DNA from 4 places in the Streptomyces sp. NPDC043812 genome. Region 1 is predicted to be linked to each of the others. Evidence: riboswitches for the same ligand, from Rfam matches in the RefSeq annotation. Region 1 holds a riboswitch; each other region holds the start of a gene.
What was found. A riboswitch is a leader RNA that binds a small molecule or an ion and turns the genes downstream of it on or off. The one in region 1 is predicted to bind cobalamin.
Positions count from the first base shown of each region.

Region 2: another riboswitch for cobalamin. It lies ahead of AC067Z_RS00310 (cobalamin biosynthesis protein); the one in region 1 lies ahead of AC067Z_RS25190 (prenyltransferase/squalene oxidase repeat-containing protein).
Region 3: another riboswitch for cobalamin. It lies ahead of metE (5-methyltetrahydropteroyltriglutamate--homocysteine S-methyltransferase); the one in region 1 lies ahead of AC067Z_RS25190 (prenyltransferase/squalene oxidase repeat-containing protein).
Region 4: another riboswitch for cobalamin. It lies ahead of AC067Z_RS22520 (ribonucleoside-diphosphate reductase subunit alpha); the one in region 1 lies ahead of AC067Z_RS25190 (prenyltransferase/squalene oxidase repeat-containing protein).

Region 1 is NZ_JBWKCY010000018.1:17,357-22,743, forward strand. It holds gene AC067Z_RS25180 (HIT family protein) at 1-63, opposite strand, end outside; gene AC067Z_RS25185 (MBL fold metallo-hydrolase) at 417-1,454, shown strand; cobalamin riboswitch at 1,486-1,612, shown strand; gene AC067Z_RS25190 (prenyltransferase/squalene oxidase repeat-containing protein) at 1,723-2,946, shown strand; gene AC067Z_RS25195 (SCO2322 family protein) at 2,946-3,614, shown strand; gene AC067Z_RS25200 (energy-coupling factor transporter transmembrane component T family protein) at 3,611-4,792, shown strand; gene AC067Z_RS25205 (ABC transporter ATP-binding protein) at 4,789-5,387, shown strand, end outside.
Region 2 is NZ_JBWKCY010000001.1:55,407-60,793, reverse strand. It holds gene AC067Z_RS00320 (putative cobaltochelatase) at 1-1,585, opposite strand, end outside; gene AC067Z_RS00315 (cobyric acid synthase) at 1,770-3,275, opposite strand; gene AC067Z_RS00310 (cobalamin biosynthesis protein) at 3,272-4,222, opposite strand; cobalamin riboswitch at 4,313-4,453, opposite strand; gene AC067Z_RS00305 (hypothetical protein) at 4,604-4,825, opposite strand; gene AC067Z_RS00300 (inorganic phosphate transporter) at 4,838-5,387, opposite strand, start outside.
Region 3 is NZ_JBWKCY010000011.1:184,061-189,447, reverse strand. It holds gene metE (5-methyltetrahydropteroyltriglutamate--homocysteine S-methyltransferase) at 1-1,878, opposite strand, end outside; cobalamin riboswitch at 2,042-2,262, opposite strand; partial or broken gene AC067Z_RS18475 (malate synthase A) at 2,497-3,003, opposite strand; gene aceA (isocitrate lyase) at 3,110-4,393, opposite strand; gene AC067Z_RS18465 (short-chain fatty acyl-CoA regulator family protein) at 4,767-5,387, shown strand, end outside.
Region 4 is NZ_JBWKCY010000015.1:103,959-109,345, forward strand. It holds gene AC067Z_RS22510 (D-Ala-D-Ala carboxypeptidase family metallohydrolase) at 1-544, shown strand, start outside; gene AC067Z_RS22515 (ribonucleotide-diphosphate reductase subunit beta) at 609-1,628, opposite strand; gene AC067Z_RS22520 (ribonucleoside-diphosphate reductase subunit alpha) at 1,628-3,985, opposite strand; cobalamin riboswitch at 4,124-4,249, opposite strand; gene AC067Z_RS22525 (GNAT family N-acetyltransferase) at 4,303-4,803, opposite strand; gene mctP (monocarboxylate uptake permease MctP) at 4,887-5,387, opposite strand, start outside.

The DNA.
Region 1 (5,387 bases):
GTGAATAGTGAGCTCATCGAGCCGGAACTTGACTCGGAACTCTTCAAGGTTGGTGGAGGTCATCGGTCCCGTTCCATTTGGGGCTGAACGTTGCTTGTTCTTCGCCCGAGTTGGCCAAATACCGCTCATCAACGGTCTCCTGACGAAGCGGTATCTGACTGTATCGCGTGCATGTACCGTGCGTAAGCCGATCGCGCAGCTCGGGGAAGAGGAAACCACCACTGCGAACCGGTGACCATCCCAGTGAGCCTGTTGGGGTCCAAGTTATGGCTGTGCAAGATCTCTTCAGGGCTCTCGGACGGCACATCAGCCGAACGAGGGACGCGGTGATCAGCGAAGCGAGGGTACGGGCCTGTCGACTATTGCAACGAGTTCTAGTTACATGAGCTCTGCTGTCGAAGAGAGTGGAGCCCTCCATGAACCAGGTGACCGATCACGGCGGCGGCGTACGGTCCATCCGCGTACCCATCCCCGACAACCCCCTCGGCCACACCCTGGTCCACCTCCTCGACACCGACCGCGGCCCGGTCCTCGTCGACACCGGCTGGGACGACCCCCACTCCTGGGACACCCTCGCCGCCGGCCTCGCGGCCTGCGGCACCTCACCCGCCGAGATCCACGGTGTGGTCATCACCCACCACCACCCCGACCACCACGGCCTGTCGGGACGCGTCCGCGAGGCGTCCGGCGCCTGGATCGCGATGCACGCAGCCGACGCCACCGTCGTCCGCCGCACCCGCGAGGCCGAACCGGGACTGTGGCTCGACTACCTCACCGACAAACTGGACCGCGCCGGCGCACCCGCCGAGCACACCGCTCCGCTGCGCGCCATGCGTGCCGCGGGCGGCGGCGGAGGCCTCCCCGGACTGCGCGCGGCGCTGCCGGATTGGGAGATCGTCCCCGGCGAACTGCTCGACCTCGCGGGCCGTCGGCTGCGCGCGGTGTGGACGCCCGGCCACACCCCCGGCCATGTCTGTCTGCACCTCGAGGAAAACCACCCCACCCGGCGCCCCGGCAACGGCCGCCTCTTCTCCGGCGATCACCTGCTGCCCGCCATCACCCCGCACATCGGCCTGTACGAGGACCCCGACGACGACACGGTCACCGACCCCCTCGGCGACTACCTCGACTCCCTGGAACGCATCGGCCGCCTCGCCCCCGCCGAGGTCCTCCCCGCCCACCAGTACGCCTTCACCGGCGCGACGGACCGCGTGCGGGAACTGCTCGCCCACCACGAGGCGAGACTGAGCGGCCTGCTCGCCCTTCTGACCCGTCCGTTCACCCCCTGGCAGGTCGCCGAGCGGATGGAGTGGAACCGTCCGTGGGCCGAGATCCCGTACGGCTCGCGCACCATCGCCGTCTCGGAGGCGGAGGCCCATCTGCGGCGGCTGGTGAAGCTGGGGCGTGCGGAGGTGGTGGCGGGGAGCACGCCGACGCTCTACGCGGCGGTGTGACGCGAGCGACCCCCCGCAGGCCGGTGACCGGCCGGTAGAGTGAGCGCGTCGTCCATGCCCGTACGGGGGGAAGCCGGTGGGAATCCGGCACTGACCCGCAACCGTGAGCCGCCTCAGAAGCGGCGAGTCGGAATGCCCCGCACGCGGTCGTGACCGGCTCGTGTCACCGGCACCCCGCCGGTGACCGGCACCGTCGAGGCATACGGAGCCGGAGCCCAGGTGCCCGAAGCGTGCCCGGATCCCGGCCCGCAGGAGAGGCACCCACGTCATGACCCCCGTCCGCCGCAGCGCCGCAGCACTCATCGCCTCCGTCGCGCTCGGGCTGACCGCCGCACCCGCAGCCGTCGCCGCTCCGTCCCCGACGCCGTCCGCCGCGCTGCCCTCGGGCCTGTACGGCACGACCGACCCGACGTACGACGGTGTGTGGCGGCAGTCCCTGGCGCTGCTCGCCCAGGACACCGTCGGCTACCGGCCCGCCGACAAGGCCGTCGACTTCCTCACCGGGCAGCAGTGCGCGAGCGGCGGGTTCGCCTCGTACCGCGCCGACCCCGCGAAGCCGTGCGACGCGAAGCTGCCGCTCGACACCAACGCGAGCGCGGCGGCCGTACAGGCGCTCGCCGCGCTGGGCGGCAAGGACGACGTCGTGAAGAAAACGACCGACTGGCTGCGGTCGGTGCAGAACGACGACGGCGGCTGGGGCTACAACCCGGGCGGCGCGAGCGACGCGAACTCCACCTCGGTCGTCATCGGCGCGCTGCAGGCCGCCGGCCAGAAGCCGGCCGAGGTGACGTCCAAGAGCGGCAAGTCGCCGTTCGACACGCTGCTGACGTTCGCGAAGCCGTGCGGCGGCAAGGACGGTGGCGCGTTCGTCTACCAGACCAAGTCCCCCGGCATCCTCGCCGACTCCACCGCGGCCGCCGTACTCGCCGCGAACGGCAAGGGCATGGTGACCACCGCCGGCACGAAGGACGCCGAGGGCCCGGCGTGCGAGAAGGGCGAGAACGTCGGGGACGCGGCGCACAACGGCGCCGCGTACCTCACGAACGGCCTCGCGAAGACGGGTCACTTCGACACGGCCCCGATGCCGGGCGCCGAGGACACCGCCCCCAAGCCTGACTTCGGCAACACGGCGGACGCCGTCGTCGCGCTGTCCGCGCAGGGCATGACCGAGCAGACGAAGAAGCCGCTGGGCTGGCTGCAGCAGAACGCGGCCGCGTGGGCGAAGGAGAACGGCCCTGCCGCCTACGCCCAGCTGATCTTCGCCGCGCATGCGACGGGCAGCGACCCGAAGGCGTTCGGCTCCACGGACCTGGTGGCGGGCCTGAACGCCACGGGCCCTGCGCCGACGGCCGCCGACTCCGGCACGTCGAAGGACAAGCAGGCAAAGAAGGACTCGTCGTCGATGTCGACGTGGTGGATCGTGGGCGTGTTCTTCGTGGCCGCGATCGGTGTCGGTTTCCTGTTCAGCGGCCGCCGGAAGTCGCAGGGCTGATGCGCACTCCCCGGACCCCCCGCGTTCTCGTCCTGCTCGGGCTCGCCGCGCTGCTCGCCGTGCTGGGCTCGGCGCCGGCGCAGGCGGCCGGCTACCGCTACTGGTCGTTCTGGCAGAGCAGCGGCGAGAAGTGGACGTACGCCACCGAGGGCCCGGCCACCGCGCGCCCCGAGGACGGGTCCGTGAACGGCTTCCGCTTCTCGGTGAGCGAGGACAGCGGGGACTCCGCACAGCCGCGCACCGCGCCGGACTTCGCCGAGATCTGCGCCGGGACCCCGGCGAAGGACGGCACGAAGCGGGTGGCGCTCGTCGTCGACTTCGGCACGGCGGCGGACGCGCCGAAGGGCGAGACCCCTCCCGCGCCCCGGACCGCGTGCGCGCGGGTCGCCCGGGCGGCGACGACGGCGGAAGCTCTGGCGCAGGTGGCGAAGCCGCTGCGCTACAACAGCGAGGCGCTGTTGTGCGCGATCTCGGGCTACCCGGAGTCGGGCTGCGGCGAGCAGGTCGCGGACGCCGAGCCGCCGGAGTCGGGGCCGGCCACCGCCACGCCCACGGCCGGAGAGGCCGCCCGGGACGGCGGCCCGTCTGTGGGTGTGTACGCGGGCATCGCGGCGGTCCTGGCACTGGCCGCGGCGGCGCTCTGGCAGTCCCGCCGCCACCGCCGATGACGCCGCGTGCCCCGGAGGACGCCGGGCCGGCGCCGGCCCCGCCGACGATACGGGCCGGGCGCGCCCGCGCCCGGCTCGACGCGCTCCGCGCGCCCGCCGCCTCCCGCAGCAACTCCCTGCACGCCGGGGCCTGGTGGCTCTGGGCCCTCGGGCTCGCGGTCGCCGCCTCGCGGACGACCAACCCCCTGCTCCTCGGGCTGCTCGTCGGTGTCGCCGGATACGTCGTCGCCGCCCGCCGCACCGACGCGCCCTGGGCCCGTTCCTACGGTGCGTTCGTCAAGCTGGGGCTGTTCGTGATCGCGATCCGGATCGTGTTCTCCGTCGCCCTCGGCTCCCCCATCCCCGGTACGCACCTGCTGTTCACCCTCCCCGAAGTCCCCATGCCCGACTGGGCCGACGGCATCCGGATCGGCGGCCGCGTCACCGGCGAGCAGCTGCTGTTCGCCCTGTACGACGGGGCCAAACTCGCGACCCTGCTCATCTGCGTGGGTGCCGCGAACGCGCTCGCCAACCCCGCCCGGCTGCTCAAGTCGCTGCCCGGCGCCCTGTACGAGGCCGGGGTGGCCGTCGTCGTCGCCATGACCTTCGCGCCGAACATGGTCGCGGACGTCCTGCGGCTGCGCACCGTGCGTCGGCTCCGGGGCCGCCCCACCGGGGGTGTGAGGGCCGTCGCCCAGATCGCGCTGCCGGTCCTGGAGGGAGCGCTGGAGAGGTCCGTGGCGGTCGCCGCGTCGATGGACGCCCGCGGCTACGGACGCACTGCGCAGGTGCCGCCCGCCGTGCGCCGCACGACGGCGGTGCTCACCCTCGGCGGGCTGCTCGGCGTCGCCGCCGGTTCGTACGGACTGCTCGCCGCGCAGGGGGCGGGATACGGCATACCCCTGCTGGTCACCGGGCTGCTCGCGGCGGCGGGCGGACTGTGGCTGGGCGGACGGCGCTCCGTCCGCAGCCGCTACCGTCCCGACCGCTGGGGCGTACGGTCCTGGCTCGTGGCCGGGTCGGGCGTCGCGGTCGCCGCGCTGATGATCCGTGCCGCCACGCTGGATCCGGCCGCGCTGCACCCCGGCGTCGTACCGCCCGTCGCGCCGACGCTGCCGCTGTGGCCGGCGCTGAGCGTGCTGATCGGCCTGCTCCCTGCCTTCGTCGCACCCGCCCCCACCAAGGAGTCGACCCCGTGATCCGCTTCGACGATGTGACGGTGACGTACGGCGACGCCGCGGCGCCGACGCTGGAGCACGTGGACCTGACGGTCCCCGAGGGCGAACTGGTGCTGCTCGTCGGCCCGTCCGGGGTCGGCAAGTCGACATTGCTGGGCGCGGTCTCCGGGCTGGTGCCGCATTTCACGGGCGGCACGCTCCGGGGCCGGGTGACGGTCGACGGCCGGGACACCCGCACCCACAAGCCACGTGAACTCGCCGATGTCGTGGGCACGGTGGGCCAGGACCCGCTCGCGCACTTCGTCACCGACACGGTGGAGGACGAACTCGCGTACGGGATGGAGTCGCTGGGCCTCGCACCCGATGTGATGCGCCGCCGGGTGGAGGAGACACTGGACCTGCTGGGGCTGGCGCCGCTGCGCGACCGGCCGATCGCGACGCTGTCCGGGGGCCAGCAGCAGCGGGTGGCGATCGGCTCCGTGCTGACGACCCACCCGAAGGTGCTGGTCCTCGACGAGCCGACGTCCGCTCTGGACCCCGCGGCGGCGGAGGAGGTGCTGGCTGTGCTCCAGCGCCTGGTGCACGACCTGGGCACGACCGTCCTGATGGCGGAGCA
Region 2 (5,387 bases), on a different contig from region 1:
TCAGCCCGACCTTGTCGCGCCGCTGGTAGGCGTCCAGCAGCAGCGACAGCACCGCCCCCTTGACCGCGCTCATCCGCTGCCGCGCCGCCATCGAGCCCGAGGCGTCGACCACGAACAGCACCAGGTTGCCCTCGCGCCCTTCGCGGACCGCCTGCCGCAGGTCGTCCCGGCGGACGACCAGCCCGCGGCCGTTGCGGCCGCGGGCCCGCTGATGGGGTGCTGCGGCTTGCACGGTCGCGGCCAGGTGCAGTTTGGTGAGCGCCCCGCGCGGCCGCCGTGCTCCGGTCGTACGGCCGTGCTCGGTACGCGCCCGGGACCTGCGCCCCGCCGCGCCCTCGCCGAGACCGGGCACGCTCAGCATCTTCGTACGGAACGGCTCCGAGGCCCGGACGGGCTGCTGCTCGCCGCGTCCGGCCCCTGGCGCGGGCGAGGGAGCCGCCTGCTGCTCGTCCGTGCCGGTGGCCTCGGGCGACGCCTCCGGCCCCTGGTCCTGCGGGGGCACGCCGCCCCCGCCGCCGGGGCCGCCGTCCCCGTCCGGTCCGGGGTCCGGATCAGGGTCCGGATCGGGCTCGTCGCCGCCGAACTCGTCCAGCGTCTCGTCGAGCTTGTCCTCGTCGAGCCCCGGCGCGTCGAACGGATTGCGCCGCCTGCGGTGCGGCAGCGCCAGCAGGGCGGCCTGCCGGACGTCCTCCTCCGCGACCTCGTCCCGCCCGGCCCAGGCGGCCAGCGCGGTGGCCGTCCGCGCCATCACGATGTCGGCGCGCATACCGTCCACCTCGAAGGCCGCACAGGTCGCGGCGATCTGACGGAGCGCCATGTCGCCCAGCAGCACGTTGGGCAGCAGTTCCCGCGCGGCCACGATCCGAGCCCGCAGCGCCGCCTCGTCGTCCGCCCAGCGCGCCGCGAAGGCCGCCGGGTCGTCGTCGTACGCCAGCCTGCGCCGTACGACCTCGACCCGCTGGTCGGGGTCACGGGACGCGGCGACCTCCACCGTCAGCCCGAAGCGGTCGAGCAGCTGCGGCCGCAGCTCGCCCTCTTCGGGGTTCATGGTCCCGACGAGCAGGAAGCGGGACGCGTGCCGTACGGAGACACCCTCACGCTCGACGTACGAGGCACCCATGGCCGCGGCGTCCAGCATCAGGTCGACGAGGTGGTCGTGCAGCAGATTGACCTCGTCGACGTACAGGATCCCGCGGTGCGCGTCCGCGAGCAGCCCCGGCTCGAACGCCTTCACGCCCTCCGCGAGTGCCCGCTCGATGTCGAGCGCGCCGACGAGCCGGTCCTCCGAGGCGCCGACGGGCAGCTCGACCATGGGAGTCGGCCGGCTTGCCACCCCGCCACCCCCGTGGGGTCCGTCGGGGCAGTCGGGGTCGGGAGCGGCCGGGTGACAGGAGAAGCGGCAGCCGGGGACGACGTCCATGGCAGGCAGCAAAGCGGTGAGGCCGCGCACGATCGTCGACTTGGCGGTGCCCTTCTCACCGCGGACGAGCACACCGCCAACCGCCGGACTGACCGCGTTGAGCAGCAGGGCCAGCCGCAGATCGTCCATCCCGACGACCGCGGTGAACGGATAGGGGGTGCTCATCCTTTGATCACTCCTTCGTTGAGGTAGGCCGAGTTCGGCCGCGGCGGTGTTCGAGGCGTGGGGCTCCCGGGCGGAGCCCCGGTGCGGGACGGGGGTATCGCCCACGCCGCCGGGCGCAGGGCGAGGGCGGGGTGGGGAACACGCACGCCGCAGGCGCCACCCGCGCCCACGACCCGCACGCCCCTCACGGCGCTCCCGGCGGCACGAACGGCAACCCCGCCGGCGCCCCGCGCTCGATGAGGGCGAGCAGCGCATCCGTGTCCGCGTGTTCCTCGATCAGATCGCCCAGCCGGTCCAGCTGCTCCTCCCGGAGCATCCCGAAGCTCGTGTCCGGCGCGGGCACGAACCGCCGGCCCGCCTGCGCCGCCACCTCCCGCAGGAACACCCGCCGGAAGCCGTCGCTCTCCAGCGACCCGTGCCAGTGCGTGCCCCACACCGCGCCGACGCGGCAGCCGTCCAGGAAGGGGTCGCCGCCCCGTACTTCGGCGACACCGTGATGGATCTCGTACCCCTCGACCCGCTCGCCGAGCGCTTCGCCGACCGGCCGCGCAAGGGTCTTCTCGCGCGCGAACCGGACCCGTACCGGCAGTAGTCCGAGCCCTTCGACCTGCCCGGCCCTCGACTCGACGTCGTCCTCGATGTGCTCGGCCAGCGCCTGGAAGCCGCCGCAGATGCCCAGTACCGGCCGGCCCTCCGCCGCGCGCCGCGCGATCGCGTCCGCCAGCCCGCGCTCCCGCAGCCAGGCCAGTGCCTTCACCGTCCCGCGCGTGCCCGGCACCACGACCAGGTCGGCGTCCACCAGCTCCTCCGCGCGGTCCACGAACCGCACCACGACGCCGGGTTCGGCCGCCAGCGCGTCCACGTCGGTGAAGTTCGACATCAGCGGCACGGCGCACACCGCGATCCGCAGCACGTCCTCGCCGACCGGCGCAGCGACCGTGGACTCGCGTACCGCACCGCGCAGGGACACCCGCAGACCGTCCTCCTCGTCGATGCCCAGCCCGTGCGCGTACGGCAGGACACCGAACGTCCGCCGGCCGGTGAGCCCGAGCAGCATGTCCAGGCCCGGCTCCAGCAGCGTCACATCACCCCGGAACTTGTTGACCAGATAGCCGGCGACGAGCTCCTGGTCCTCCGGAGCCAGCAGCGCGGTCGTGCCGAAGAACTGCGCGAACACCCCGCCCCGGTCGATGTCCCCGACCACCAGCACCGGCAGCCGGGCCGCCCGTGCGATGCCCATGTTCACGATGTCCGTGCGCCGCAGGTTGATCTCGGCCGGACTGCCCGCCCCCTCGCAGATCACGGCGTCATACGTGCCCCGCAGCTCGTCCAGGCACGCCATGACGGGTTCGAACAGCTCCCGCTGCCTGTTCCCGTGGTACCCCTTCGCGCTCATCTCGCCGACGGGCTTGCCCATCAGCACGACCTGGCTGGACCGGTCGCTGCCGGGCTTGAGCAGCACAGGGTTCATCAGCGCGCTCGGCTCGACGCGGGCGGCCTGCGCCTGCATCGCCTGCGCCCGGCCGATCTCCGCACCCTCCCGGGTCACGAACGAATTGAGGGACATGTTCTGCCCCTTGAAGGGCGCGACCTTCACGCCCTGCCGCACCAGCCATCGGCAGATCCCGGCGGTCACCACGCTCTTCCCGGCGTCCGACGTCGTCCCCGCGACCAGCAGTCCGCCGCTCATGTACGCCGTCCCCTCATGGCTCCGCGGACGAGCCGCGCACCCGCGCAGGCCGCCAGCGTCAGCACTCCGATGCGGCGCGACAGCCGCACCGCGCGGTCGATGTCGCCGAACTCCACCGCTCGTCCGCCTCCGTTGAGCACCGGCCGGTGCTCGACCCGCCCGCCGTAAGAGAGGGTCCCGCCCAGCCGTACGCCGAGCGCCCCGGCGAACGACGCCTCCACAGGGCCCGCGTTGGGGCTCGGATGCTTCGCCGCGTCCGCGCGCCAGGCGCCCATGGCCCCGCGCGGGTTCGGGCCGGCGACGGCCGCGAGCGCGGCGGTGAGCCGGGCACCCGGCCAGCCGGCCACGTCGTCCAGCCGTGCGGAGGCCCATCCGTACCGCAGATGGCGGGGTGACCTGTGGCCGACCATGGCGTCGAGGGTGTTGACCGCGCGGAAGCCGAGCAGCCCCGGTACACCCGCGACCGCGCCCCACACCAGGGCGCCGACAACGGCGTCGGAGGTGTTCTCGGCGACGGACTCGACGACGGCGCGGGCGATCTGCTGCTCGTCGAGGGACTGCGGATCGCGCCCGCACAGATGAGGCAGGCGCTCGCGAGCGGTGTCGATGTCCCCGGCCGCCAGTGCCTCGCCGATGGAACGTCCCTCGCGGCCCAGGGAGGTGCCCCCGACGACGGCCCACGTGGCGGCGGCGGTCAGCGCGACCGACGCGGCGGGGGAGCGGCGCACGGCACGGGACGCCAACGCCCCGACGGCGACGGCGCCTCCGGCGCAGACGGCGGTGTGCAGGGCGCCCCAGCCACGGTGGTCGCGCCACAGCATGCGCTCGACGGCACCGGCCGCACGCCCGAAGGCAGCGACGGGATGGCCCCTGCGGGGGTCCCCGACGAGGAGGTCACCGGCGAGACCGGCGGTGGCGCCGTACACGAAGATCCGGTCGGCACGCATGGGGTCAGCGACCTCTGGGGTGGTGTCCGACGGGCAGGGCTGAACTGCAGCCAGGCATGGTGACGAGTCCTCACTCAGGGTCCGCGCCCTGGTTCGACGTGACCGGCGGTGAGAGTTCCTGGCTCCCCGGGACCTCCCGGGTGACAGTGGCGGGACCGCGCCGGATTCGCACCGGACTTCCTCTTCTGCCGCCGTATATGGCCCCGGCAGTCCACCACGCCCGCGAACGCCCGTCAACTCACCCTTGACCTGCGGCGGGACAGTGTGCCGAGCCCCACACCGGGCGTCCGCCGGGCGGCATACGAAAGCCGGGACGGAGGTCCCCGAGGGGGCTCCGGCCCGGCTTCCGAACGGGTCGTGCGGTCGTCGGCCGACGACCGGTCAGACGACGATCAGATAGATCCCGTACGCGACGGCCGCGGCGCACAGCGCGAAGCAGGCGTACGCGGCGGTTCGGGCCATGGACGCCGAGCCGCCGTTCGCGCTCGCCGACTCGTGCTTGGTCAGGCCCACGATGCCCAGGGTGAACAGGCCCACCAGGGCGACGGTGGCGACGAGGCTCACGCCGAACACGGAGCCGAGAGCTGCCCAGTCGATCTTCATGCTGCTGATTCCTTACACCGTGGCCGGACGGGCCGGCTCGGGCTCGGCCGGGGCCGGGATGGTGGTCTTGAGCTCGCCCGCCGGCGGCGGGGCGACGGCCGCGATGGCGGTGGTGACGATGCCCGCGGGCTCGTCGGCCGCGGTCTCCGTCTCGTTGACGTTGGTGTGGTCGACGACCTGGCGGCGGGAGACGAGCCAGATCGCGAGGCAGGAGGCGACGAGGAACACGGCGACGGCCGCGACGCCCCAGTCACCCTGCTTGGTGACGAACTCCGAACCCGCGGCGACCAGACCCGCGGCCGGCAGGGTCAGACCCCAGGCCACGAACATCCGGGTCGCGGTGGACCAGCGGACCACACCGCCCTTGCGGCCGAGGCCCGCGCCCATCACCGCGCCGGAGCACGAGTGGGTCGTGGAGAGCGAGAAGCCGAGGTTGGAGGAGGCGAGGATGACGCTGGCCGCGCTGGTCTGGGCGGCGAAGCCCTGCTGCGGCTGGAGGTCGGTGAGGCCCTTGCCCATGGTGCGGATGATGCGCCAGCCGCCGAGGTACGTGCCGAGCGAG
Region 3 (5,387 bases), on a different contig from region 1:
GGAACGCAGTGGCAGGGTCTCGCGCAGGGCGGGCTCGTCGACCTGGATGACGGAGGTGCCCGCGGCTTCGAGATCGCCGACCTCGTCGCGCAGGGCGAGGGCGACCTGCCGAGCGGTGTCCCCCAGGGGCTGGTCGTCGCGGACGAAGGACCAGGCGAGCATGGTGACGGGGCCGGTGAGCATTCCCTTGACCGGCCGGTCGGTGAGCGACTGCGCGTAGGTCGTCCAGCGGACGGTCATCGGCTCGGGGCGGGAGATGTCGCCGGCGAGGATCGGCGGGCGGACGTAGCGGGTGCCGTAGGACTGCACCCAGCCGTGCTGGGTGGCCAGGTAGCCGGTGAGCTGCTCGGCGAAGTACTGCACCATGTCGTTGCGTTCGGGTTCGCCGTGCACGAGGACGTCGATGCCGGTCTTCTCCTGGAAGGAGATGACCTCGCGGATCTCCGCCTCGATGCGCTTCTCGTAACCGGCGGTGTCGAGGCGGCCGCCGCGCAGGTCGGCGCGGGCGGAGCGCAGCTCCGGGGTCTGCGGGAACGAGCCGATGGTGGTCGTCGGCAGCAGGGGGAGACGGAGGTGGGCACGCTGGGCCGCGGCGCGCTCGGCGTAGGGCTGGGAGCGCCGGGCGTCGGCGCCCGTGATCGCCGCGGCGCGGGCCCGCACGGCGGGGTCGCGGGTGATGGGTGATCCGGCGCGGGAGGCCAGATCGGCCCGGTTCGCGGCGAGTTCGGCCGCGATGGCGTCGGTGCCCTGACCGAGCCCGCGGGCGAGGGTGACGATCTCGGCCGACTTCTGCCGGGCGAAGGCGAGCCAGCGCCTGATCTGCGGGTCGAGGTCACGCTCGGCCGTGGCGTCCAGCGGGACGTGCAGCAGCGAGCACGAGGCGGAGACGTCGACCCGGTCGGCCAGTCCCAGCAGTGTGCCGAGGGTGGCGAGCGACTTTCCCAGATCGTTCACCCAGATGTTGCGTCCGTTGACGACACCGGCCACCAGTCGCTTGCCGGGCAGCCCGCCCGCGGCGGCGAGATCGTCGAGGTTGGCGGCGGCCGACTCGGTGAAGTCGAGCGCGAGCCCGTCGACGGGAGCCTTCGCCAGTACGGGGAGGGCGTCCCCGAGGCGGTCGAAGTAGGAGGCGACCAGCAGCTTCGGCCTGTCCGCGAGTGCACCGAGGTTGCGGTAGGCGCGGGAGGCGGCCTCCAGCTCGGCGGTGGTGCGGTCCTGCGCGAGTGCGGGTTCGTCCAACTGCACCCACTCCGCCCCCGCGGACCGCAGATCGGCGAGCACCTCCGCGTACACGGGCAGCAGCCGGTCCAACAGACTCAGGGGCTCGAAGTCCTCGGCCACGCCCGGTGCCGGCTTGGCCAGCAGCAGATAGGTGACCGGCCCGACGAGCACCGGACGGGGCGTCAGACCGAGGGCGAGTGCTTCCTTGAACTCACCGACCTGCTTGACGGAGTCCGCGGTGAAGACGGTGTCCGGCCCCAGCTCCGGTACGAGGTAGTGGTAGTTGGTGTCGAACCACTTGGTCATCTCCAGTGGGGCCACATCCTTGGTACCGCGCGCCATGGCGAAGTAGCCGGCCAGGGCGTCGGCGTCGACGGCGGCCCGGTGGCGGGCGGGGATCGCACCGACCATGACGGTGGTGTCGAGGACGTGGTCGTAGTACGAGAAGTCACCGGTCGGGACTTCGTGGATCCCGGCTGCGGCGAGCTGCTGCCAGTTCGTCCGGCGCAGATCGGCGGCGGTGGACCGGAGGGTGTCGGCGGTGACGCGGCCCTTCCAATGGCCCTCGATCGCCTTCTTCAGTTCCCGGTTCTGTCCCTGACGGGGGTAGCCGTAGACGGTGGCCGGTGCTGCCGCGGCTGCGGACTTGGTGGTCACGGAGATCTCCTTCGCGAGATGAATCCCTGAGATCCCGGGGACGGGACGAGAACGCGAAGGGTGACGAACCGGACGGAACGAGCCTGCGCCGTACAGCGCGGTCATCCGTCTGGTGTGTTCGCCGACCCGCCCTCGAGGTCACCGGGATGTCCGCGTGCGCATGTACGCACGCGGGCAACGGGCAGGTCTTCGGACTCGCGGGCTCGTCGCCGGATTCCCGGCGGCACCTACTGGCCGTCGCTTCCCGGACCTTGTCGGGCCCAGTGCGTATGACGGCGGTCGTTCCCGCTCACCGCTGCGGGGCAGTCCCGGATTCCCACCGGGTTCCCTCTTACGACGCCTCCCGCCTGGCGGACGGGGCGAACCAGCTGCACCCGCCAGCGTACGGGGCGTCGTGTCGCCGCGGAGAATCACGTCCATCATTCGGGAGGTGAGCAGAGACACGAGGGCGGCGTGCATGCAACGCCCGAGGGCGGGAAGCGCCGCACTCCGCGCTTCCCGCCCTTCCCCTGTGGGCACCCCCGCCGGCTCCCTCGGCCGGCGGAGTGGCCCGGGCCCCTCAGCCCGGGCCCACCGGGCCCCTCAGCCCGGTCGCACCAGGTCCTCAGCCGTGGTCGTACGTGTGGAAACCGCGGCCGGTCTTGCGGCCGAGGAGCCCCGCCTCCACTCCTTGCCCTCGGGGGTGGTGAAGTCGATCCGGCGCTCGACGGCGTCGAGCAGGGTGAGCTGGCCGTCGATGATGTTGTCCCAGGCGGGGGAGGTGGCGTCCTCGAAGTCCGCCATCCAGACGTCGGCGCCGGAGTTGAGGGCGTTGACGGCCATGCGGCGGTCGGGCGGGCCCGTGATCTCGACCCGGCGGTCCGTCAGGCCGGGAGCGGGCGGGGCGACGCGCCACGACGGGTCCGCGCGCACGGCGTTGGTGACCAGGGGGAAGTCGAGCGGGGATCCCGTGGAGAGGCGTATCGCCTGCCGCCGACGCTCCTTCAGGAGCTCCTGGCGGCGCTCGTCGAAGGCTTCGACGAGGCTGCCCACGAAGTCCAGGGCGGCGGGGGTGACGATCTCGTCATGACGGTGACCGGGAGCCGCGAGGACGCGGACGCGGGGGGTCAGTGCGCTGGTGGACATGGGTTCTCCTGAGCAGGGAAGCGGAGCGGGGGCGGACGGGGACGGTCGCCCGGCCCTCGCTCGGCCAGGGGGCCGGACCGGACGGACGGATGTCCGGCTGGGTGCCCTAGTGGAACTGCTCTTCCTCCGTCGACCCGGCCAGCGCGGTGGTGGAGGAGTCGGGGTTGACGGCGGTGGAGACCAGGTCGAAGTAGCCGGTGCCGACCTCGCGCTGGTGCTTGACGGCGGTGAAGCCGTGCTCCTGCGCGGCGAACTCCCGCTCCTGCAGGTCGACATAGGCGGTCATGCCGTGCTCGGCGTATCCGCGGGCCAAGTCGAACATGCCGTGGTTGAGCGAGTGGAAGCCGGCGAGGGTGATGAACTGGAAGCGGTAGCCCATCGCGCCGAGCTCGCGCTGGAACTTGGCGATCTGGTCGTCGTCCAGCGCCGCCTTCCAGTTGAACGACGGCGAGCAGTTGTACGCCAGCATCTGGTCGGGGTACTGGGCGTGGATGGCCTCGGCGAACTCGCGGGCCTGCGCCAGGTCCGGGGTATCGGTCTCGACCCAGATCAGGTCGGCGTACGGGGCGTAGGCGAGCCCGCGGGCGATGACCGGCGCCATGCCGTTCTCGACCCGGTAGAAGCCCTCGGCGGTGCGCTCCCCCGTCACGAACCGGGCGTCGCGCTCGTCGACGTCGCTGGTGAGCAGGTTCGCGGCGAGCGCGTCGGTGCGGGCGACGATCACGGTCGGGACGTCGGCGATGTCCGCGGCGAGCCGGGCCGCGTTCAGGGTGCGGATGTGCTGGGCGGCGGGCACGAGGACCTTGCCGCCGAGGTGACCGCACTTCTTCTCGGAGGCCAGCTGGTCCTCGTAGTGGATGCCCGCCGCGCCCGCGGCGATCATCGCCTTGGTCAGCTCGAACGCGTTGAGCGGGCCGCCGAAGCCCGCCTCGGCGTCGGCGACGATCGGTGCCAGCCAGTCCGTGGTGTCCGTGCCGCCCTCGGCGGTCGCGATCTGGTCGGCGCGCAGCAGGGCGTTGTTGATCCGGCGCACCACCTGCGGGACGGAGTTGACCGGGTACAGGCTCTGGTCGGGGTAGGTGTGGCCGGCCTGGTTCGCGTCGGCGGCGACCTGCCAGCCGGACAGGTAGATGGCCTGCAGCCCCGCCCTCACCTGCTGGACGGCCTGGCCGCCGGTCAGCGCGCCCAGCGCGTGGATGTAGTCCTGCTCGTGCAGCTGACGCCACAGCCGCTCGGCGCCGCGGCGGGCCAGGGTGTGCTCCTCGCGGACGCTGCCGGACAGCCGCACGACGTCCTCGGCGGTGTACGTGCGCTCGGTGCCCTGCCAGCGCGGGTCCGTCGCCCACCGCTGCGCGAGCTCCTCGGCCGCCTTCGTCGTCGCCTCTGCCATGACCTTCACCGTCTCTCTCGGTTGTCTTGACTGCCAATCACCGCACCGGTACGCAACGGGATGGCACTGTGTGTCTCGAACGTGAGGTGGACCCGCCGGACCATCGCTGCGGAGCTGAGCAATGCTGCCGGTCAGTGTGGCGCCACGTCCGGGATCTCCGACGTCAGGGCAGTGAATCGCGCCCGGTTGGTGCGCCTGCTGTCGAAGGCCCGGCGGGCCGTGCTTGAACCTTGACACTGGCACTGAGTGCCATCAACTGGGGACGCATGCCAACTTCTGCGAATCTCCCCCCGGCTTTTGCCAACTTTGCCAAGGGTGGAATCGGTGCCGCGTCGCGTACGCTGACGACCTCCCGACCACGAAGGAGCGCGCGGTGAGCAAGACCTACGCGGGTGCGCGGCTGCGGCGGCTTCGCGAGGAGCGCCGGATGAGCCAGGCGGAGCTGGCCCGCGTCCTGGGCATCTCGCCGAGCTACCTCAACCAGATGGAGCACGATTCCCGCCCCCTCACCGTGCCGGTACTGCTCAGGCTCACGGAAAGCTTCGGCGTCGACCCGGGCTTCTTCTCCGAACGCGACACCACGCGGCTGGTGGCCGACCTGCGGGAGGCGCTGACGGGCGAGATCGCCGAATCCCGGGTGTCCCCGTCCGACCTTGCGGATCTGGCCTCGCGGATGCCCGCGGTCGCGCAGGTCCTGTTGGACCTCGGCCGCCGCAACCAGCTTCTGTCCGAGCGCCTCGCGGCAGCCGCTGACGGCCGGGACACGGCCCATGAGGGGCCACGCACACCCCACGAAGAGATCCGGGACTTCTTCTACCACCGCCAGAACTATCTCCACGCCACCGACCTCGCGGCCGAGCGCCTGGCCGAGGAGATCGGCATCCACCCCGGCGACGTCGTACGGGCCCTCACGTCACGTCTGGCCGATGTCCACGGCGTCCGTCTCACCGCGGAAAGCGGTGACCACCTGCACCACTACGACGAGACGACCCGC
Region 4 (5,387 bases), on a different contig from region 1:
AGGTGTCCTCGCCGTCGACGGTTCCTACGGCCCCGCCACCGTCGCCGCCGTCAAACGCTTCCAGTCGGCCTACGGACTCGCCTCCGACGGCGTCGCGGGACCGGCCACCTTCAGCAAGATCTACGCACTCCAGGACAGCGACTGCACACCCGTCCACTTCAGCTACGCCGAACTCAACGACTGCAACTCCACCTGGGCGGGCGGCGCGGTGAGCGCGGCGACCGCCAAGTCCAACGCCCTGCGCACCATGTGGAAGCTGGAGGCGCTGCGGCACGCACTCGGCGACCAGCCCGTCACCGTGACCAGCGGCTTCCGCTCGCACGCCTGCAACGACGCGGTCGGCGGGGCGACGAGCAGCCGCCATCTGTACGGAGACGCCGCCGACCTCGGCGCCGGCCCGCACTCGCTGTGCAAGCTCGCCCAACAGGCCCGCAACCACGGCTTCAACGGAATCCTCGGCCCCGGCTACCCGGGCCACAGCGACCACACCCACGTCGACCACCGCGCCAGCCGCTTCTGGTCGGCGTCCAGCTGCGGCATCTGAATGCCGGAGCGGCCCGCATCTCCCCCCGTGAGAGATGCGGGCCGCACCGGTGCCACGCGCCGGATCAGAAGTCGTCGTCGAAGGCGACCGAGCCCTCCACCGCCACCTGGTAGGCGGACGGGCGGCGCTCGAAGAAGTTCGTCAGCTCCTGAACGCCCTGCAGCTCCATGAAGGAGAACGGGTTCTCCGAGCCGTAGACCGGGGCGAAGCCGAGGCGGGCCAGGCGCTGGTCGGCGACGCACTGCAGGTACTCGCGCATCGACTCGGTGTTCATGCCCGGCAGCCCGTCGCCGCACAGGTCGCGGCCGAACTGGAGCTCCGCCTCGACGGCCTCCTTCAGCATGTCGGTGACCTGCTGACGGAGTTCGTCGTCGAAGAGGTCGGGCTCCTCCTTGCGGACGGTGTCGACGACCTCGAAGGCGAAGTTCATGTGCATCGTCTCGTCCCGGAACACCCAGTTGGTGCCCGTGGCGAGACCGTGCAGCAGACCGCGCGAACGGAACCAGTAGACGTAGGCGAACGCGCCGTAGAAGAACAGGCCCTCGATGCAGGCGGCGAAGCAGATCAGGTTCAGCAGGAAGCGGCGGCGGTCCGCCTGCGTCTCCAGCCGCTCGATCTTCTCGACCGAGTCCATCCACCTGAAGCAGAACTGGGCCTTCTCGCGGATGGAGGGGATCTCCTCGACCGCGTCGAACGCGGCCGCGCGGTCCTCCGGGTCGGGGAGGTAGGTGTCGAGCAGCGTCAGATAGAACTGGACGTGCACGGCCTCCTCGAAGAGCTGACGGCTCAAGTAGAGCCGCGCCTCGGGGGAGTTGATGTGCTTGTAGAGCGTCAGCACCAGGTTGTTGGAGACGATCGAGTCGCCCGTCGCGAAGAACGCGACCAGCCGGCCGATCATGTGCTGCTCGCCGGGCGTGAGCTTGGCGAGGTCGGCGACGTCGGAGTGGAGGTCGACCTCCTCGACGGTCCAGGTGTTCTTGATCGCGTCGCGGTAGCGCTCGTAGAAGTCCGGGTAGCGCATCGGACGCAGGGTCAGCTCGAAGCCCGGGTCCAGCAGGTTCTTCTCGGTGTTCGGGGTGGTCATTACTGGCAGGCCTCGCAGGACTCGGGGTTTTCGAGAGAGCAGGCGATCGCGTCGGCGTCGGGCGGGGTTGCCTGCTGCACGGGGATGGTCGCCTGCGACTGGGCGGCGCGGGCGATCCGGGTCGCCGGGCGGGAGCGCAGGTAGTATGTCGTCTTCAGGCCCTGCTTCCAGGCGTACGCGTACATCGAGCTGAGCTTCCCGATGGTCGGCGTCTCCAGGAACAGGTTCAGCGACTGCGACTGGTCCAGGAACGGCGTGCGGGCGGCGGCCATGTCGATCAGGCCGCGCTGCGGGATCTCCCAGGCCGTGCGGTACAGCGCGCGGACGTCGGCCGGGATCCAGTTGAAGCCCTGCACCGAGCCGCTGGACTCGCGCAGCGCCTCACGAGTCTGCGCGTCCCATACGCCCAGCTGCTTCAGCTCCTCCACCAGATAGGCGTTGACCTGGAGGAACTCGCCGCTGAGCGTCTCGCGCTTGAACAGGTTGGACACCTGCGGCTCGATGCACTCGTACACGCCCGCGATCGAGGCGATGGTGGCGGTCGGTGCGATCGCGAGCAGGAGGGAGTTGCGCATCCCGCTCTTCGCCACCCGCGCGCGCAGGGTGTCCCAGCGCTCCGGCCAGTTGAGCTCGACGTTGTAGTGGTCGGGGTGCAGCACGCCACGGGCCGCGCGCGTCTTCGACCAGGCGGGCAGGGGACCGTTGCGTTCGGCGAGGTCGCAGGACGCCTCGTAGGCCGCCAGCATGATCCGCTCGGCGATCCGCGTCGACAGGGCCTTCGCCTCCGCCGAGTCGAACGGCAGTCGCAGCTTGAAGAAGACGTCCTGGAGGCCCATGGCGCCCAGACCCACCGGGCGCCACCGGGAGTTGGAGAGACCCGCCTGCTCGGTCGGGTAGAAGTTGATGTCGACGACCCGGTCGAGGAAGGTGACGGCGGTGCGGACGGCGGCGTCCAAGCGCTCCCAGTCGATGCCGTCGCCGCTGACGAAGGCACCCAGGTTGACCGAACCGAGGTTGCACACGGCCGTCTCGCCGTCGTTCGTGACCTCCAGGATCTCGGTGCACAGGTTCGAGGAGTGCACGACCGAGCCCGGCTCGGCGGTCTGGTTGGCGGTGCGGTTGGAGGCGTCCTTGAAGGTCATCCAGCCGTTGCCGGTCTGGGCCAGAGTCCGCATCATCCGGCCGTACAGGTCACGTGCCGGGATGGTCTTGCGTGCGAGCCCCTGGGCCTCGGCCTTGCGATAGGCCGCGTCGAACTCATCGCCCCACAGGTCGACCAGCTCGGGCACATCCGCGGGCGAGAAGAGCGACCAGTCGCCGTCGGTCTCGACACGGCGCATGAACTCGTCGGGGATCCAGTGCGCGAGGTTCAGGTTGTGCGTACGCCGGGCGTCCTCACCGGTGTTGTCGCGCAGCTCCAGGAACTCCTCGATGTCCGCGTGCCAGGTCTCCAGATAGATCGCGGCGGCGCCCTTGCGCCGACCGCCCTGGTTCACCGCGGCGACCGATGCGTCCAGGGTCTTCAGGAACGGGACGATGCCGTTGGAGTGCCCGTTGGTGCCCCGGATCAGCGAACCGCGGGCGCGGATACGGGAGTACGAGAGCCCGATGCCCCCCGCGTGCTTGGACAGGCGCGCGACCTGGTGGTACCGGTCGTAGATCGAGTCGAGCTCGTCGAGCGGCGAGTCCAGCAGATAGCAGGACGACATCTGCGGGTGGCGGGTGCCGGAGTTGAAGAGGGTGGGGGAGGACGGGAGGTAGTCGAGGCGGCTCATCAGCCCGTACAGCGCGGCGACCTCGTCCAGGGCGCGCACCGAATCGTCCTCGGCGAGGCCGGCGGCGACGCGCAGCATGAAGTGCTGCGGCGTCTCGATCACCTGGCGGGTGATCGGGTGGCGCAGCAGATAGCGGCTGTAGAGGGTGCGCAGCCCGAAGTAGCCGAACCGGTCGTCCGCGGCGGGGTCGATCAGCGCGTCGAGCCGGTCCGCGTGCAGCGCCACGAACGCCGCCGTACGGTCGGCGATCAGACCCTCGCGGTGCCCGACCGCGACGGACGCGGAGAACGACACAGCGCCCTCGCCCGCCGCCTCGTCGGCGATCGTGCGGGTCAGCAGCCGGGCGGCGAGCCGGGAGTAGGCCGGGTCCTCGGAGATCAGGCCCGCGGCGGCGTCGGTGGCGAGAGAGCGCAGTTCCGCGTCGTCCGACCCGGCGTGCCGGCCGCGCAGAGCGGCGGCGGCGACCCTGCCGGGGTCGGTGTCGGGCAGATCGGCCGTGAGGTCCGTCAGGGCCCGCAGCAGGACTGTGCCGGGTCCGTCCTGTTCGGTCGCTGAAGCCGGATCGGCTGGCGCGATGGTCACGTGGTGCTCTCCCTCGCTCGGCTTGGGCCGGCGGGGGGAGTGGCGCCAGGCAGGCGTGGGTCCGCTGAGGAACGGCACGGCGCGTGGCGTCCACCGGCCCAACCGCGAGGCCCGGACGTCTCGGCATCCGGATCGGTCGAGCCGGATGCACCGTCGGCAGGTCCTCGGACTTGTCGGATACGGCAAAGCGCACCGAATCACACCGTTGCGGGACAGTTCCGGATTCCCACCGGATTCCCCTGCGGCGACAGCGAGATGAGCATACATGTGGGGGGCGCGCCTTGCGTCACCCCCCACATGTTGTGTCGCGGGCCGGCCTACAGGTCCAGCGCGTACGTCAGCAGGGTGAAGCCGGGCAGCGGCTCCCAGTCCCGTTCGGGGGTGCGGACGAAGCCCAGGCGCCCGTAGAGCCGGTGTGCCGCATGCATCACCTCGTCCGTCGACAGCACGAGCCGCACGCACCCCGGGACCTCCCGTGCCCGGTCGATGCACCGGCGCACCAGAGCCTCGCCGGTGCCCCGGCCGCGTCCCCGCTCGGCGACGACCAGCATCCGGAACTCGGCCTCTCCGGGCCCGGCGATGTTCGCCCACGGCCCGCCTCCGGGGACGAACGCGACGCCACCGAGGAGGGTGTCCGCCGCGTCGACGGCGACGTACACCTCCGATGCGGCTGCCCGTCCGGCGACATCGCGCAGAGCGGGCAGATACGGGTCGTCGGCACCGTAGGCCAGCAGTCCGTCGTCCACATACGTCCGCGCCGTGAGCTCGCCGAGTTCCTCGTACTGCTCGGGTTCGATTCTCCTGATGGTGATGTCCATGCCCGGCAGTGTGCAGCAGAGCACGGCGAAGGGCCGCTGCATTTCCCGGACGGGAAACGCAGCGGCCCTCGGTGTGCGGTGGGTCAGTGACCGCCGGGGGAACCCGCCGTGGCCGGCGGGAGCTCGACCTTGACACCCGGGTCGCCCGCGTCCGCCGTGTAGTCGGACGGGCTCGTCTCGTCGACGCCGTCGGGGGCGTTGACCGCCCGCAGGACGAAGGTGAGGACGACCGTGACGACGACGTTCAGCACGAAGGCGGTGAGACCGATGTAGCCGATCTCGCCGATGCTGGGGATCTCCTTCAACGAGCCGCCGAAGTGCTTCTGCGTCGGGCTCGCGACACCGTACGCGGCGACCGTGCCGTAGATCATGCCGACCGCCCAGCCCGCCAGCAGCGCCCAGCGGTGGAACCAGCGCGTGAACAGACCGCCGACCAGCGCCGGGAAGGTCTGCAGGATCCAGATGCCGCCCAGCAGCTGGAAGTTGATGGCCACGGTCTTGTCCATGGTGAGGACGAAGACCAGCGCGCCCACCTTCACCAGCAGCGAGACGAGCTTGGAGACCTTGGTCTCCTGCGCCGGGGT